Regions from separate parts of the Cytobacillus sp. FSL R5-0377 genome, predicted to be linked through region 3. Evidence: a T-box and tRNA genes for the amino acid it is inferred to sense, from the RefSeq annotation. Region 3 holds a T-box; the other regions hold tRNA genes.
The links. The T-box of region 3 lies ahead of argS (arginine--tRNA ligase). A T-box ahead of a tRNA ligase gene usually reads a tRNA of that ligase, here a tRNA-Arg.
Positions count from the first base shown of each region.

Region 1: it encodes a tRNA-Arg, which carries the amino acid that the T-box ahead of argS (arginine--tRNA ligase) is inferred to sense. The anticodon was not compared.
Region 2: it encodes a tRNA-Arg, which carries the amino acid that the T-box ahead of argS (arginine--tRNA ligase) is inferred to sense. The anticodon was not compared.

Region 1 is NZ_JBBORA010000001.1:974,894-979,184, reverse strand. Features, by position in the region: gene NSQ49_RS04830 (LutB/LldF family L-lactate oxidation iron-sulfur protein) at 1-7, shown strand, start outside; gene NSQ49_RS04825 (LutC/YkgG family protein) at 4-723, shown strand; gene NSQ49_RS04820 (class I SAM-dependent methyltransferase) at 1,512-2,288, shown strand; tRNA gene NSQ49_RS04815 (tRNA-Arg) at 2,453-2,526, opposite strand; gene NSQ49_RS04810 (acyltransferase family protein) at 2,808-3,848, opposite strand.
Region 2 is NZ_JBBORA010000001.1:3,068,633-3,072,923, reverse strand. Features, by position in the region: gene rpoN (RNA polymerase factor sigma-54) at 1-1,187, opposite strand, end outside; tRNA gene NSQ49_RS15605 (tRNA-Arg) at 1,518-1,589, opposite strand; gene clpP (ATP-dependent Clp endopeptidase proteolytic subunit ClpP) at 1,885-2,490, shown strand; gene NSQ49_RS15595 (HPr family phosphocarrier protein) at 2,533-2,790, opposite strand; gene whiA (DNA-binding protein WhiA) at 2,820-3,770, opposite strand; gene NSQ49_RS15585 (gluconeogenesis factor YvcK family protein) at 3,890-4,291, opposite strand, start outside.
Region 3 is NZ_JBBORA010000001.1:2,241,438-2,245,728, reverse strand. Features, by position in the region: gene NSQ49_RS11525 (sulfite exporter TauE/SafE family protein) at 63-938, shown strand; gene argS (arginine--tRNA ligase) at 951-2,636, opposite strand; T-box leader at 2,682-2,937, opposite strand; gene NSQ49_RS11515 (FtsW/RodA/SpoVE family cell cycle protein) at 2,968-4,152, opposite strand.

The sequences.
Region 1 (4,291 bases), 1.3 Mb from region 3:
GCAGTGAAGGGGACTATTCAGAATCGGGATGCTTTTATTACTAAAATTGCAGGGAGACTGGGCAGAGAAAAAAGAACTTTCGGAGTTGAAAAGCCAAAGTGGAGCTATAATCCTCAGGATGCAATCTTTAGAGAAGCAGATGCAGATGAACTTTTAGAAGCTTTAAAAACACAGTGTACGAAAATTCACACTGATCTCCTTGTGACAAAAGCCGCTGATTTGCCGGAAACTCTTAAAAGAATTACTGCCGAGTACGGAGGCGGCCCAATAGTAACCTGGAAAGATGACCGTTTTAGACAGTTTGGGCTCACTCAGCTATTTGAGGAAATTTGGCCAAAAGAGAATGTGAAAGTATATGAATGGGACTATTCTGCTGAAAATAAAAATATTGAATATGCGGAACAGGCGAATATCGGAATCACAATCAGTGAAATTACTCTGGCTGAATCCGGAACAGCGGTCTTGTTCAGCAGCAGAGATCATGGACGGGCTGTCAGTTTTCTGCCCGCTGCTTCCATTATTCTTATTCCGAAAACCACATTGGTTCCCCGCATGACACAGGCTGCGAGGATTATAAGGGAAAGAGTAAAATCAGGGGAGCTTGCTCCTTCCTGCATTAATTTTATTACCGGACCAAGCAATTCAGCAGATATTGAGATGAACCTCGTAGTTGGCGTGCATGGACCTGTTAAAGCTGCGTATATTGTTATTGATGATTTATAATGCGTGAGACGCTTGATATCATAGGTTAAAAAAACGCTAACATTTTGTTGGCGTTTTTTATCGTCCAGGCGGAGTCTTGCTTAAGAAACTTCAGGGAACGCGCGTTTGGAAGGTGAGTTTCGTCTTTGTATTGAGATAAACACGGAAACAAATTTATAGCCCTTCTCAAATTGAGAAGGGCTATAAAAATTAAATGGAAAACTGTATGACTACATAGTGCGGTTTTTCGCAATTTCAGAGTATAGTAATAACGCAAGTTTGGAGAAGTTTTATTTAGATTTAAAGAGTGACTGGGGATTGCAGCTTACCTGTTTTTCTCCCGGCATTAAGATTTATTATCATTCCCTGTTCGTTTTGCCCTAATTATTCCCGAGAAGTCATAGATTGCAAATAAAGCCGTTAAAATGATAATTGCCGTAAAACTGTGTTCACGCGGAACTGAAAAATAAGAAATAATAAGTGCTAGACCAAAGAATAACCAGCCAATGTAATGCCATTTATAATATGATATATCAATCCCTCCCAGGTAATCATTTTACTAAATTTGGTGTGGATGTAATATTATTCTACCAATTAGAGGGTGAAGCTTCAAAAGGTGTCACCTAAATATTTATTCCTTTTCTCGTAACTTACTAAAAGATAAAATAATGGAAATTTATTAACAATCATAGCTGTTAATTAACATAAGCTAAACTTATGGAAAATTATAAACTTTTTAAAATTTTCATATGATATTAAGCGAAGTATTATAGGAATAGGAAATATTCCAAACAAACAAGGGATGTCCGATGGGAATTGATTTTCATAATAAAAAAAGTCGTAAAACTTATACCACCAGAAATGCAGATCATTCATGGATCAGAGCTATAAAGGACCTTGTGCCAATCAAAAATATCTCATTGGCATTGGATATAGGCTGTGGCGGAGGTATTTATTCCAAGGCTCTATCCGATTTGGGGGTGCAATTTGTTACTGGCATCGATTTTTCCGAAACAATACTAGAAGGTGCTAAAGAAAACTGTAAAGAACATAAGAACATATCCTTTATAAAAGGTAATGCTTTGCAAACGGGCTTAGAAAGTAACAAATATGATTTTGTTCTTGAAAGAGCACTGATCCATCATATAGATGATTTACAGCAATGCTTTAACGAGGCATTTAGATTACTAAAGGATGATGGATACTATATTGTTCAGGACCGTACACCTGAAGATTGTTTATTAAAAGGGAATGAAAGTCATATTAGAGGGTATATATTTGATCTGTTCCCAAAGTTAATAACAAAAGAAATTAACCGCAGATACCAAAGCCAATTGGTTATAGATACACTTAAACAAGCAGGATTTAGTCAAATTGAAGAAGTTAAATTGTGGGAAACCAGAAAAGTATATGATTGCAAAGAGCAATTGATTAATGACTTAAACAGGAGAACAGGCAGGAGTATTTTACACGATTTAGACGATAAAGAATTAACATTATTGATAAATTATATAGATGAGTCAATTTCAGCTGATCATAGCATAGTTGAAAAAGATAGATGGACGATTTGGAAAGCAGTCAGATAGTTGAATAGATTAGGATTATTTATGTAATGATGAAGGAAGATGACGATCAGCACGCTGAAAACAGGTGTCTGACAATACTTAAAAATTCAATTTTTCAAGGAGAAACATAAATAAAAAAGCGCGAAACCTATGATATATATGGGTTTCGCGCTTTTTTTCTGTAGCGTCCCAGGCGAGATTCGAACTCACGACCTACAGCTTAGGAGGCTGTCGCTCTATCCAGCTGAGCTACTGGGACATGGTGGTATAATGAAATGAAATTGTTGCAATACAAATAAGATTGGCATATCCTGTTTCTTCCTCTGCAAGCCTATACAGGGAGTAAATGCGTCGAAACAAAGCTGCAGGGATGTACTTCAGTGAAGCTTACGCTTAGCTGAGCTACTGGGACATGATGGCATATCGCACAGCAAGTATTTATATTGGTAACACAGTTACTTATTATAATCCCTTCATCAAAATTGGTCAATGGTTATGCCTAAAGAAAAACCGGCCATTAGAAAATGACCGGTTTATGATCTAACTTGTAAGTTTATTTCGATAAAATCTGGCATATGCTTTTGATCTATCTTTCAGCTTTTTTAACTGTGATGTTCTAAGTTCGATGATTGGCTGTGCAAAGGAAGTAATCAGTTTGCTTGAGAGAAGCAAGGTCAGAATCAGCGATATACCGGCAAGCAGCAGGAAGTTTTCTGGTTTATTGAAAAAGTCCTGTAAGTGGCTTACTCTGAAAACCCGAACAAAGAACCCATGAAGCAGATAGACATAAAGTGTGTTTTTGCCTAAATTAGTAAAGAAATAGTGCTTGCGGGGCACGAAAGCAAAGAAGCTAAGCACCATTATTAAGCTTAAAATATAAAAGCCTAATCTCGTTAGAACAGCTCCAATGGAAGCTGCCCCCATTTCAGTGTATGGCTTCGAGCCAAGCAGCCATTTGTAATCCACTTCAGGGTAAAGATAGAAGCCGATAAAGACGACCGCAAAAATACCTAATGCACTAATTCTGAATTTTGGCTGGAATAAAGCATATAAATGTTCTTTCTTTAAATAATATCCCAATAAAAATAATGGGAAGAAAACAAAGGTTCTTGATAAACTTAAATAGTTTGAAATCCAATCAGCATATCCGACAGCAAGCCCTATGATCACGGCAGCTGCCAGGGAGTATTTCGCTTTATATTTTGCGAAGAGCAGAAGCATAATATTCCAGCAGAACATGCTTATCAGGAACCATAATGACCAATGAGGGTTAAAAGGATCCAGCTCAAAGGTTCCTTTATTATATAAAAAGTAATAAAAAACCGAATAAATAACCTGGAAAATGATATATGGCAGTATTAGCTTTTTGGCAATTTTCTTTATATATCCTTTTTTATAGAAGCCTTTGGCAAAAAAGCCGGATACCAATATAAATGCCGGCATATGGAACGTATAAATAACTTTATATACTGTATAAATTGTTTCATTATCTTCAATAAAAGAGCGGAGCAAATGCCCGAAAACGACAAAGAAGATCAAAATAAACTTGGCATTGTCGAAGTAATAGTCACGTTGTTTCATATGTCCTCCTCTATTAAAGACCCCCAAATAAATACTTTCTCTGTCTTTACCCACTGTAACATGAAGCAAACTTCTTTTCTCGTGTAAATAGAAGGTTATATTTACAGAAAAAGTTAATTATAAAAGATCCAATATGGCTGTAACATACTAAATGAAAAATCTGTTATATAAAAAGGGTGTTCAACCAACTCATATAATATAAGGGTTAGTATATTTTTATTAATCTGTTTCAAAAATATTGTATTGATTGTTATTTTTGTTTCAGATAAATGGTAGCAGTCCGATTAGTCTGCCAAGCTATAAAAAGACGATCTCCCCAGGAAAAAAATCATAAAGGAAAAGCACGGATAAATGCCGGGCTATAACAAATTGGAAAAATAATCTTCAAATGTTATTTTTGTTCTATTATAATGAATTGAAAGAATAGTAAAAAAGAATTAGAA
Region 2 (4,291 bases), 830 kb from region 3:
TCTTTTTCTATCATTTTACCGATCATCGTCTTGACCTGCTGTGATGATGTATTTTCATCGGATGTTGTTTTGATCGTGCTGGAAAAGAACGATCTCAGCTCGAACGTCCCGAATGGTGTTTGCGCATATTTCTCCCGGACGGCCCTGCTCACTGTCGATTCATGAATGTCGAGTTCATCTGAAATTTCCTTCATTGTCATCGGCTTCAGATGGGCAGGTCCTTTTATAAAAAAGTCCTGCTGCTTCTCAACGATTTTAAGAGTTACATTTGCAAGAGTCTCTTTCCTCTGCTCGATGCTTCTAAGAATCCACTGGTAATCCTGCTGCTTTTCCTGCAAGAAGCGGCTGACATTTCGATCACCAGCAGCCGAAAACTTTTTGTAATATGGTTCATTAAAACTGATTTTCGGAAGCACTTCATCAAACACACTGACGGAAAAAGAGCTGCCATCCCACTGAACAATCACGTCCGGAGTAATATAGGCGGATTTTTCGCTCTGGAAGGATGAAGCCGGTCTTGGATTCAGGGTCTGGACAAGGTCGAATACGGCCTGTATGTCTTTAAGCTCCACACCTAGCTGTTTGGCAATTTCTTTCCATTTCTTCTCTGCAAAAAGGGTAAAGTATTCATCTATAATGACTTCAGCCAGTTCATTCTCTTCCGGCAGTCTCTTAATCTGGAGGGACAGGCACTCCTGAAGATTTCTTGCACCAATACCGGCAGGGTCGAGTTCCTGCAATTCCTCAAGCATTTGCTCCACTTTTTCAAGGGGAACCTTAAGAGCATTGGCCGAAGCTTTTAGATCCGCCCGCAAGTAACCGTTTTCATCAAGGCTATCAATAAGATGCTTTATCACTTTTTGTTCATCCCGGTTTAACTTCAAATGAAGCTGGGATTTCAAATGTTCATCAAGCATCATAGTCTTTCCGCAGCCAATCTGCTCAATCCAATTTATTTTATCTTTTTCGGGTTTTATCCTCGTCGGTTTGACGCGGTCATAGCGGGGATCCATTGTTTTGACATGACCGGACTCTAATTTTAAAAGGGGATTTTCAAGCGCTTTGCTTTCCAGGAAAGCAGAAAGCTCCTGTGTGCTGTATTGCAGAAGGGCAATCGCCTGCGTCAGCTCCTGTGTCATCGTTAGTTTCATTGTCTGCTGCTGCCATAACCCAGCTTTCAAATTCATCATACATTCCCCCTGTCCCCATTTTACAATATTCACACAAAATGTTGTATGGAAATTTCCTGGCAATCGCCATTCGCACCGAACTGCTTTCTGAATACTTCACAATATGCATGGCAGAGGGGGGAATATTCATTTTTTATGGTGAAACCTGCGAATTTTATGGTTTTTTTGAAATGCAGATAAGATAAGGAGGTCTATTATAGATTTATTTGCGGATAAGGCCAATTTACTTTCGGATAAAAGTTTTTATGTGCACTTTGGCCAAATTTATTTACGGTTAGTATAAAAAGTAAAAACTCCCTGTCCATATCAGACAAGGAGTTTTGTTAGCGCCCTCGGCAGGAATCGAACCCACATCTTAAGAACCGGAATCTCACGTGCTATCCGTTGCACCACGAGGGCAAATAGGTTTTAAACTGGCTGACCAAGCGCTCAGCCGCTACGATAATTAATTATATGCTATGTTTATTCACTTTGCAAGCCTCCTTTTAGTTTTAAAAATTGGAACAATGGGTATCATGGAATGAGATAGGACAGCACAGAAAAAAGTGTCGAACGAATCAGGAGCGATTTGTTTGACCTTAATTGACCATCAGTGTATCATGATAATACATAGGAGTTAAAAAATTTTCTTTACTTGGAAGAACATGCTTGTTCAGCTTGTATGTTGACCTTATCTTGAAGGAGGAATTGGAAAATGAACTTAATCCCTACAGTTATTGAACAGACAAATCGCGGGGAGCGTGCTTATGATATCTATTCACGCCTTTTAAAAGACCGCATCATTATGCTCGGAAGCGGAATTGATGATAATGTGGCAAACTCCATTGTTGCCCAGCTGTTATTCCTTGAAGCAGAAAACCCTGAAAAGGACATTTCCATTTACATTAATAGCCCTGGCGGAAGCATTACAGCTGGTATGGCTATTTATGATACGATGCAATTCATTAAGCCAAAAGTACAAACCATTTGTATCGGTATGGCTGCATCAATGGGTGCATTCCTTCTTGCAGCAGGTGAAAAAGGCAAGCGTTTTGCCCTTCCAAACGCTGAGGTTATGATTCACCAGCCACTTGGCGGTGCACAGGGACAAGCGACTGAAATTGAAATCGCTGCAAAGCGCATCCTTTTCCTTCGCGAAAAATTAAACACCATCCTTTCAGAGCGTACTGGACAGCCGCTTGAAGTCATTGCAAAAGACACGGACCGCGATAACTTTATGACAGCTGAAAGAGCTCTTGAATACGGCTTGGTAGACCAAATCATTTCCAGAAACTCTTTGGATGAGAAGAAGGATAAATAAAAAAAGCAAAAAACAACTCGCATCTCTCCGATGCGAGTTGTTTTAGTTTTCCTTCTGAATATAGTTTGCCAATGCTTCCAGAGCCTCGTTTTCGTCGTTCCCCTCTGCCTTCAGGGTAATAACTGATCCTGAGCTTACAGCCAGGCTCATTAGTCCCATAATGCTTTTCGCATTTACCTTCTTCCCATCCTTCTCAAGGAAAATATCGGATGAGAACCGATTGGCCTCTTGCACGAACAATGCTGCCGGACGGGCCTGCAATCCTGTCTTTAGCTTAACTTCTACCTGTTTTTCTGCCATTGTCTATCTCCTCCCTGCCGATGCCTCTGTCAGTGAGCATCTATGGTGCTGCCTGCCCTGAGCTTCTCAGCGATTTCATCTATTTTTCTTAATCTATGATTAATGCCCGATTTGCTGATATTTCCGCCTGAGACCATTTCCCCAAGCTCCTTTAAGGTGACATCCTGGTATGCTACACGCAATTCGGCTATTTCCCTCAGTTTGTCGGGCAGAACCTGAAGTCCAACTGTCTGGTCAATAAACCGGATATTCTCCACTTGACGCAGGGCAGCCCCGATTGTTTTGTTTAAGTTCGCTGTTTCACAATTCACGAGTCGATTGACCGAGTTTCTCATATCGCGGACAATCCGGATGTCTTCAAACCGGAGCAAAGATGCATGCGCCCCGATAATATTCAGAAACTCCGTTATTTTTTCGGCCTCCTTTAAATAGGTGATATAGCCTTTTTTCCGTTCAAGCGTTTTGCTATTCAGCCCGAACGTATTCATCAGTTCACAAAGGGAGTCGTTATGCTCCTTGTAAAGTGAAGCAATCTCCAGATGATAGGAAGAGGTTTCCGGATTATTAACCGATCCCCCGGCCAGGAATGCGCCGCGCAGATAAGAACGCTTACAGCATTTCTTTTTTATGAGCTCTTTTGAGATATCGTGGGTAAAAACAAATCCCTCACTTAAAATTTTCAGATCATCAAGAATCATGCTGGCCTGTTCCGACAGCCTGACAATGTATACATTGTTCTTTTTCAGCCGCATTTTTTTCCGGACCAGCAGCTCGACCTGAACGCTGTAATTCCTTTTAATCAGTGTATAAATCCTTCTTGCAATGGCTGCATTCTCCGTCTGTATATCCACGATCAATTTCCGGCTGGAAAAAGAAAGTGAACCATTCATCCGGATCAAGGCGGACAATTCCGCTTTGCCACAGCAGTCTTTTAAATCCAGGTTCGTCAATTCTTTTTTCGTTTCCGAAGCGAAAGACATCCCTTCACCCCCTATCCGTAAAAGTGCTGAGCCAGAGACATATAAAATGATATTCTCCGCTGAGCAAACGTATGCACAGTTTATTTTTTTACTGACAAAAGCCCTTTTACACCTTTATATTACGCGTTAAAACGCCTATTGGTTTCATGCAAAATTAAATTATAAAGCATTTGGGCAACTTCTTTTGTATCATGCCGAATGATCCCGCCTTCATGGCTGACAATTTCACCGTGCATAATATTAAGGCCCAATTCGGAAAGAGCACCTGTATCATATACAACAGGCCTTGCCATTTCCTCGCTGTACCGCTCCTGAATATGGGCAGGAATCTCTTCATTATTAACCAGGATGGTATTGATAAAATCACAGCCCATATGATCATACAGCGCTTTTACATGATCGCTTGCTGAATAATCGAGCGTCTCGCCTGCCTGTGTCATTAAATTGCATATATACACCTTTTTTGCTTTCGAATGACAGACTTCCCTTCCCAGCTTAGGAACAAGCAGATTCGGAAGAAT
Region 3 (4,291 bases):
TTATGGTAAAGTGATATAGTATTGAATATCTGGCAAGACATACAGGTGAGTGGGGATTTTTAATGGAATATCTTTTATTTATTACGCTCGGGGTTCTTATTAGTGTGCTCTCTGGTTTTTTTGGGGTGGGCGGGGGATTCATCCTTACTCCGACACTCATGCTGTTTGGTTTTTCTCCGGTAGAAGCAATCACCACAAGTTTGCTTTTTTCAATTGGTACCTCTCTTTCAGGCATCATCGCCCATATCAGGATGAGGAATATATGGCTTAAACAAGGGCTGATTCTTGGACTAAGCGGCATGGCAGCTACTCAGGCCGCGCATCCTTTTGTGATGTTTCTAGCAGATAGGGGATGGGACACATGGGCCGTTCCTTTGTTTTATACCATCCTGCTGTCTTATTTTGCTTTAGGGATGTTAAGAAGGGGGAAAAAACCAGATGGTTCCGCTCAGTCATATTCTCCTTCCATTCTGAAGATGGTGCTGATTGGATTTTTTGCAGGATTTGTTTCTACGACATTAGGGGTGGGCGGCGGTTTTATTATGGTGCCTTTATCGGTCGCCTATTTAGGGATGAAGCCGAAAAATGCAGTAGGGACCAGCTTGTTTGCTATCATGTTAATCGTATCCGCAGGCTATCTATCCTACTCTTCCACTGTCAGTATCGATTATTGGATTGGCCTTTCACTCGTAGGAGGCGGCCTCATAGGATCACAATTTGGAGCGAGGCTTACCTCGTATTTTGATAATGAAGAGATCACCTATATGCTTGGAGCTTTATACATGGCGACAGTCGCAAGTGTGATTCTGAAAGTAATCCATTTGAATTATACCGGCTTAGTGCTGATGGTCATTTTTGTCGGAGGATTTTTAGTGCGGAGCCTTGTGAGAGTGCAGAAAGCAAATGCCCGCCTCAAGGCAAAAAAGAAGAGGCCATAACGGCTTCTCCTTTTACATTTCCCGGGGCACCTTCATGCCGAGTGTCTGCATGCCATCTGTAAGAATAATGGTGACTGCTGTGACAAGGGCAAGCCTAGCCTGGATGTCTGCATCCTTCTCCAGTATCCGTACATGCCCATAATATTTATTGAAGGCCTGGGCCACATCAATCAGATATTTAGCGAGAACGGAAGGGGAAAGCTGATTATACGACTGTCTGATTTTCTCGGGATAGTGATAGAGCAGTTTAATAATTTCCCAGCTGTAAGAATCGGTTAGCCCGCTAGCGGCAGAAGGGAGATCGCCAGCCTTGCGGAGAAGTGAACAGGCCCGGGCATTGGTGTATTGCAGATAGGGACCGGTTTCTCCTTCAAAAGTCAGCATGTCTTCAAGTGAAAATTCAATATTGTTCATGCGGTCATTCTTCAGGTCATGGAACAAAATGGCTCCGATCCCGACTGCTTCAGCGACTTCATTTTTATTTTCCAGCCCGGGATTTTTAGACTCGATGTTGTTTTTTGCGAGAAGAACAGCTTCATCCAGGACTTCCTCCAGAAGGATGACTCTGCCTTTACGGGTAGACATCTTTTTGCCATCTTTCAAATAAAGCCCAAAAGGGACATGTATCATTTTATCTGCCCACTCGTAGCCCATTTTTTTGATCACGCTTTTAACCTGCCTGAAATGGATGCTTTGTTCCTGGCCGACAATATATAGGGAGTGATCAAATTGATAGGTTTCCCTTCTGTAATATGCTGCAGCAAGATCCCGCGTTGCATACAGGGTCGCTCCGTCGGATTTTTTAATCAGGCATGGAGGAAGGTCTTCATCAGGCAGCTGAACGACCTCTGCACCATCAGATTCAGTCAGCAGCTCCTTAGCAACCAGTTCCTCGATAACGGGCTCCATTTTATCATTATAAAAAGCTTCGCCATTGTATGAGTCGAAATGAATGCCAAGCATATCATAAATACGCTGAAATTCTTTCAATGATTCATCTCTGAACCAATTCCAGAGTGCCTGTGCTTCTGTATTTCCGTTTTCAAGCTCTTTGAACCAGGAACGTGCTTCATCTTCAAGGGCTGGATCATTCTCTGCTTCTTCATGAAACCGTATATAAAGGCTGAGCAGCTCCTTAATCGGATGCTCCTTCACTTTATCCAGATTGCCCCACTTTTTATAAGCGGTGATCAGCTTGCCGAATTGTGTGCCCCAGTCGCCTAAGTGGTTGATTCTGACCGACGTATAACCGCATTTTTCAGCCAGGTTCCCGAGGGCATTTCCAATGACAGTTGACCGCAGATGACCCATGGAAAAGGGCTTTGCGATGTTGGGTGAAGAGAAATCAAGCACGGCTGTTTTGCCTGCGCCATCCTTCAGCATTCCGAATTTTTCTCCTTCTTTCAGGATTTCATCCAGTATGTCAGCACCAGCAGCTCCTTTTGAGAAAAAGATATTAATGTAGGGGCCGTCAGCTACCGCTTTTTCAATAAATGGTCCCTGAATCTTGCACGCTGTCTCCTCAGCGATAATTGCTGGTGATTTCCTGAATGCTTTTGCCAGTGTAAAACAGGGAAAAGCAAGATCGCCAAATGCCGGGTTCTTTGGCGTTTCAATTAAATCTGAAATGGCTTTCTCAGTAATCTCCCCATTCAGCACTGAAGCCAGCTGATCGGTGAATATAGCTTTGAAGTCGATCATTTAAACACCTCCTAAAAAATAAAAAAGCCCGCCTCTATATAAAATAGAGACGAGCTGAAATTCCCGCGGTACCACTCTGATTGTCCAAAGGACCTCTTGCGAAAGGACGCTTCATTAGTTTTGAAAGCATTCCTTTAGGGGTTTTATAACGGGACTCCTAACCCGGCACAGCCTACTTTTCTTTCAGCTATGCATCTCCGAAGTGCGCTTCACAAAAAGGGTTTCCGACAGGCTTGCACCGCCCCTGTCTCGCTATTAGGAAAGAGCCCATTGCTACTCTCTTCATCATAGACACTAAATATATTACTGTTATTATACGCGCCTGGTATTATTTTGCAACATAATTTGAGTCAGTTGAAAACATATAGTTTCTGTGATGGTAGCGAATGCTGAATATCAGTCCCATCGCCATCATATTTCCCATAAGCGAGCTTCCGCCGTAGCTGATAAAAGGCAGCGGAATGCCGGTGATTGGCAGGACCTGAATGGTCATTCCGATATTTTGAAATACGTGGAAGGTGATCATACTGATTACCCCGACGCAAATATAGGTATTAAAAGGGTCAGTCGTTTCAAGGCCGGTTTTCGTTAAGTGATAGATAAGCAGAAAGAAAAGGCTGATTACCACACTGGCGCCGAAGAAGCCGTACTCCTCGCCAATGACGCTAAAAATAAAATCAGTGTGGGCATCTGGCACATATACCTGTCTATCGGTAAAGCCTTTACCTGAAATTAATCCCGAGCCGATGGCGAGCATGGAATTATACAGCTGCATTCCGGCCCCCTGCTTGTGATTGACCGGGTCAAGCCAGGAATAAATCCTGCTGAACTGATAGGGGTCGATCCCGAGGTACTTCTCTAAAATCTCCGGTGCTATGATTACCAGATATAGAACTGTTCCTGCAAGAGCTCCGAGGATTCCATAAATAGGCACAAGGATTTTCCAGGTGATGCCGGATACCAGGATGATCCCTGCTAATATCGCGATAAGGACAAGAGCAGTGCCCAGGTCTTCGATAATAATCAATCCTAATGGAGGCAATGTGGCCGCCCCCAGTTTGATGAGGAGAAAAAAGTCCGTGCCTGCGGTCTTCGCCTGATACTTCAGATGGTGGTCAGCAATAACTTTGCTGAGGGCAATGATAAGGAATACCTTAACAAACTCTGAAGGCTGCACCGAACCGAGGCCAGGGATGATATACCACAGCTTGGCACCTTTGCGCACAGGTGCGATGCTTTCCGGTGCAATGAATAGCCCGACAAGCAATAGGATGCCGAAACCGTACAGCAGCCATGTGAGTCTCCGGATCTGTTCGCCGTCAAAATACATGACAATCCCTACAATGACCGCTCCAACAATGTAATTTTTAATTTGAGAGATGACAAAATTCCCTTCATATTGATTGGAGGATTGTCCGCTGTAAATCGCAATGCAGCTGATAAGAAAAAATAGCAGCAGAAGAAAACATAATGTCCAATCGAATCGGTCTGAGAATCTATTATTCTGTTTCATTTTTACACACCTGGTTCCTTTATCATTTACATTTTTATCCTATCAGAGAAAAATTAACCTTACAATGGAGAAAGTGATTTCATTGGTTAGACGAAAAAATCAATGGGATGGTTTCCTGCATTTTCAAAATAACGGTAAA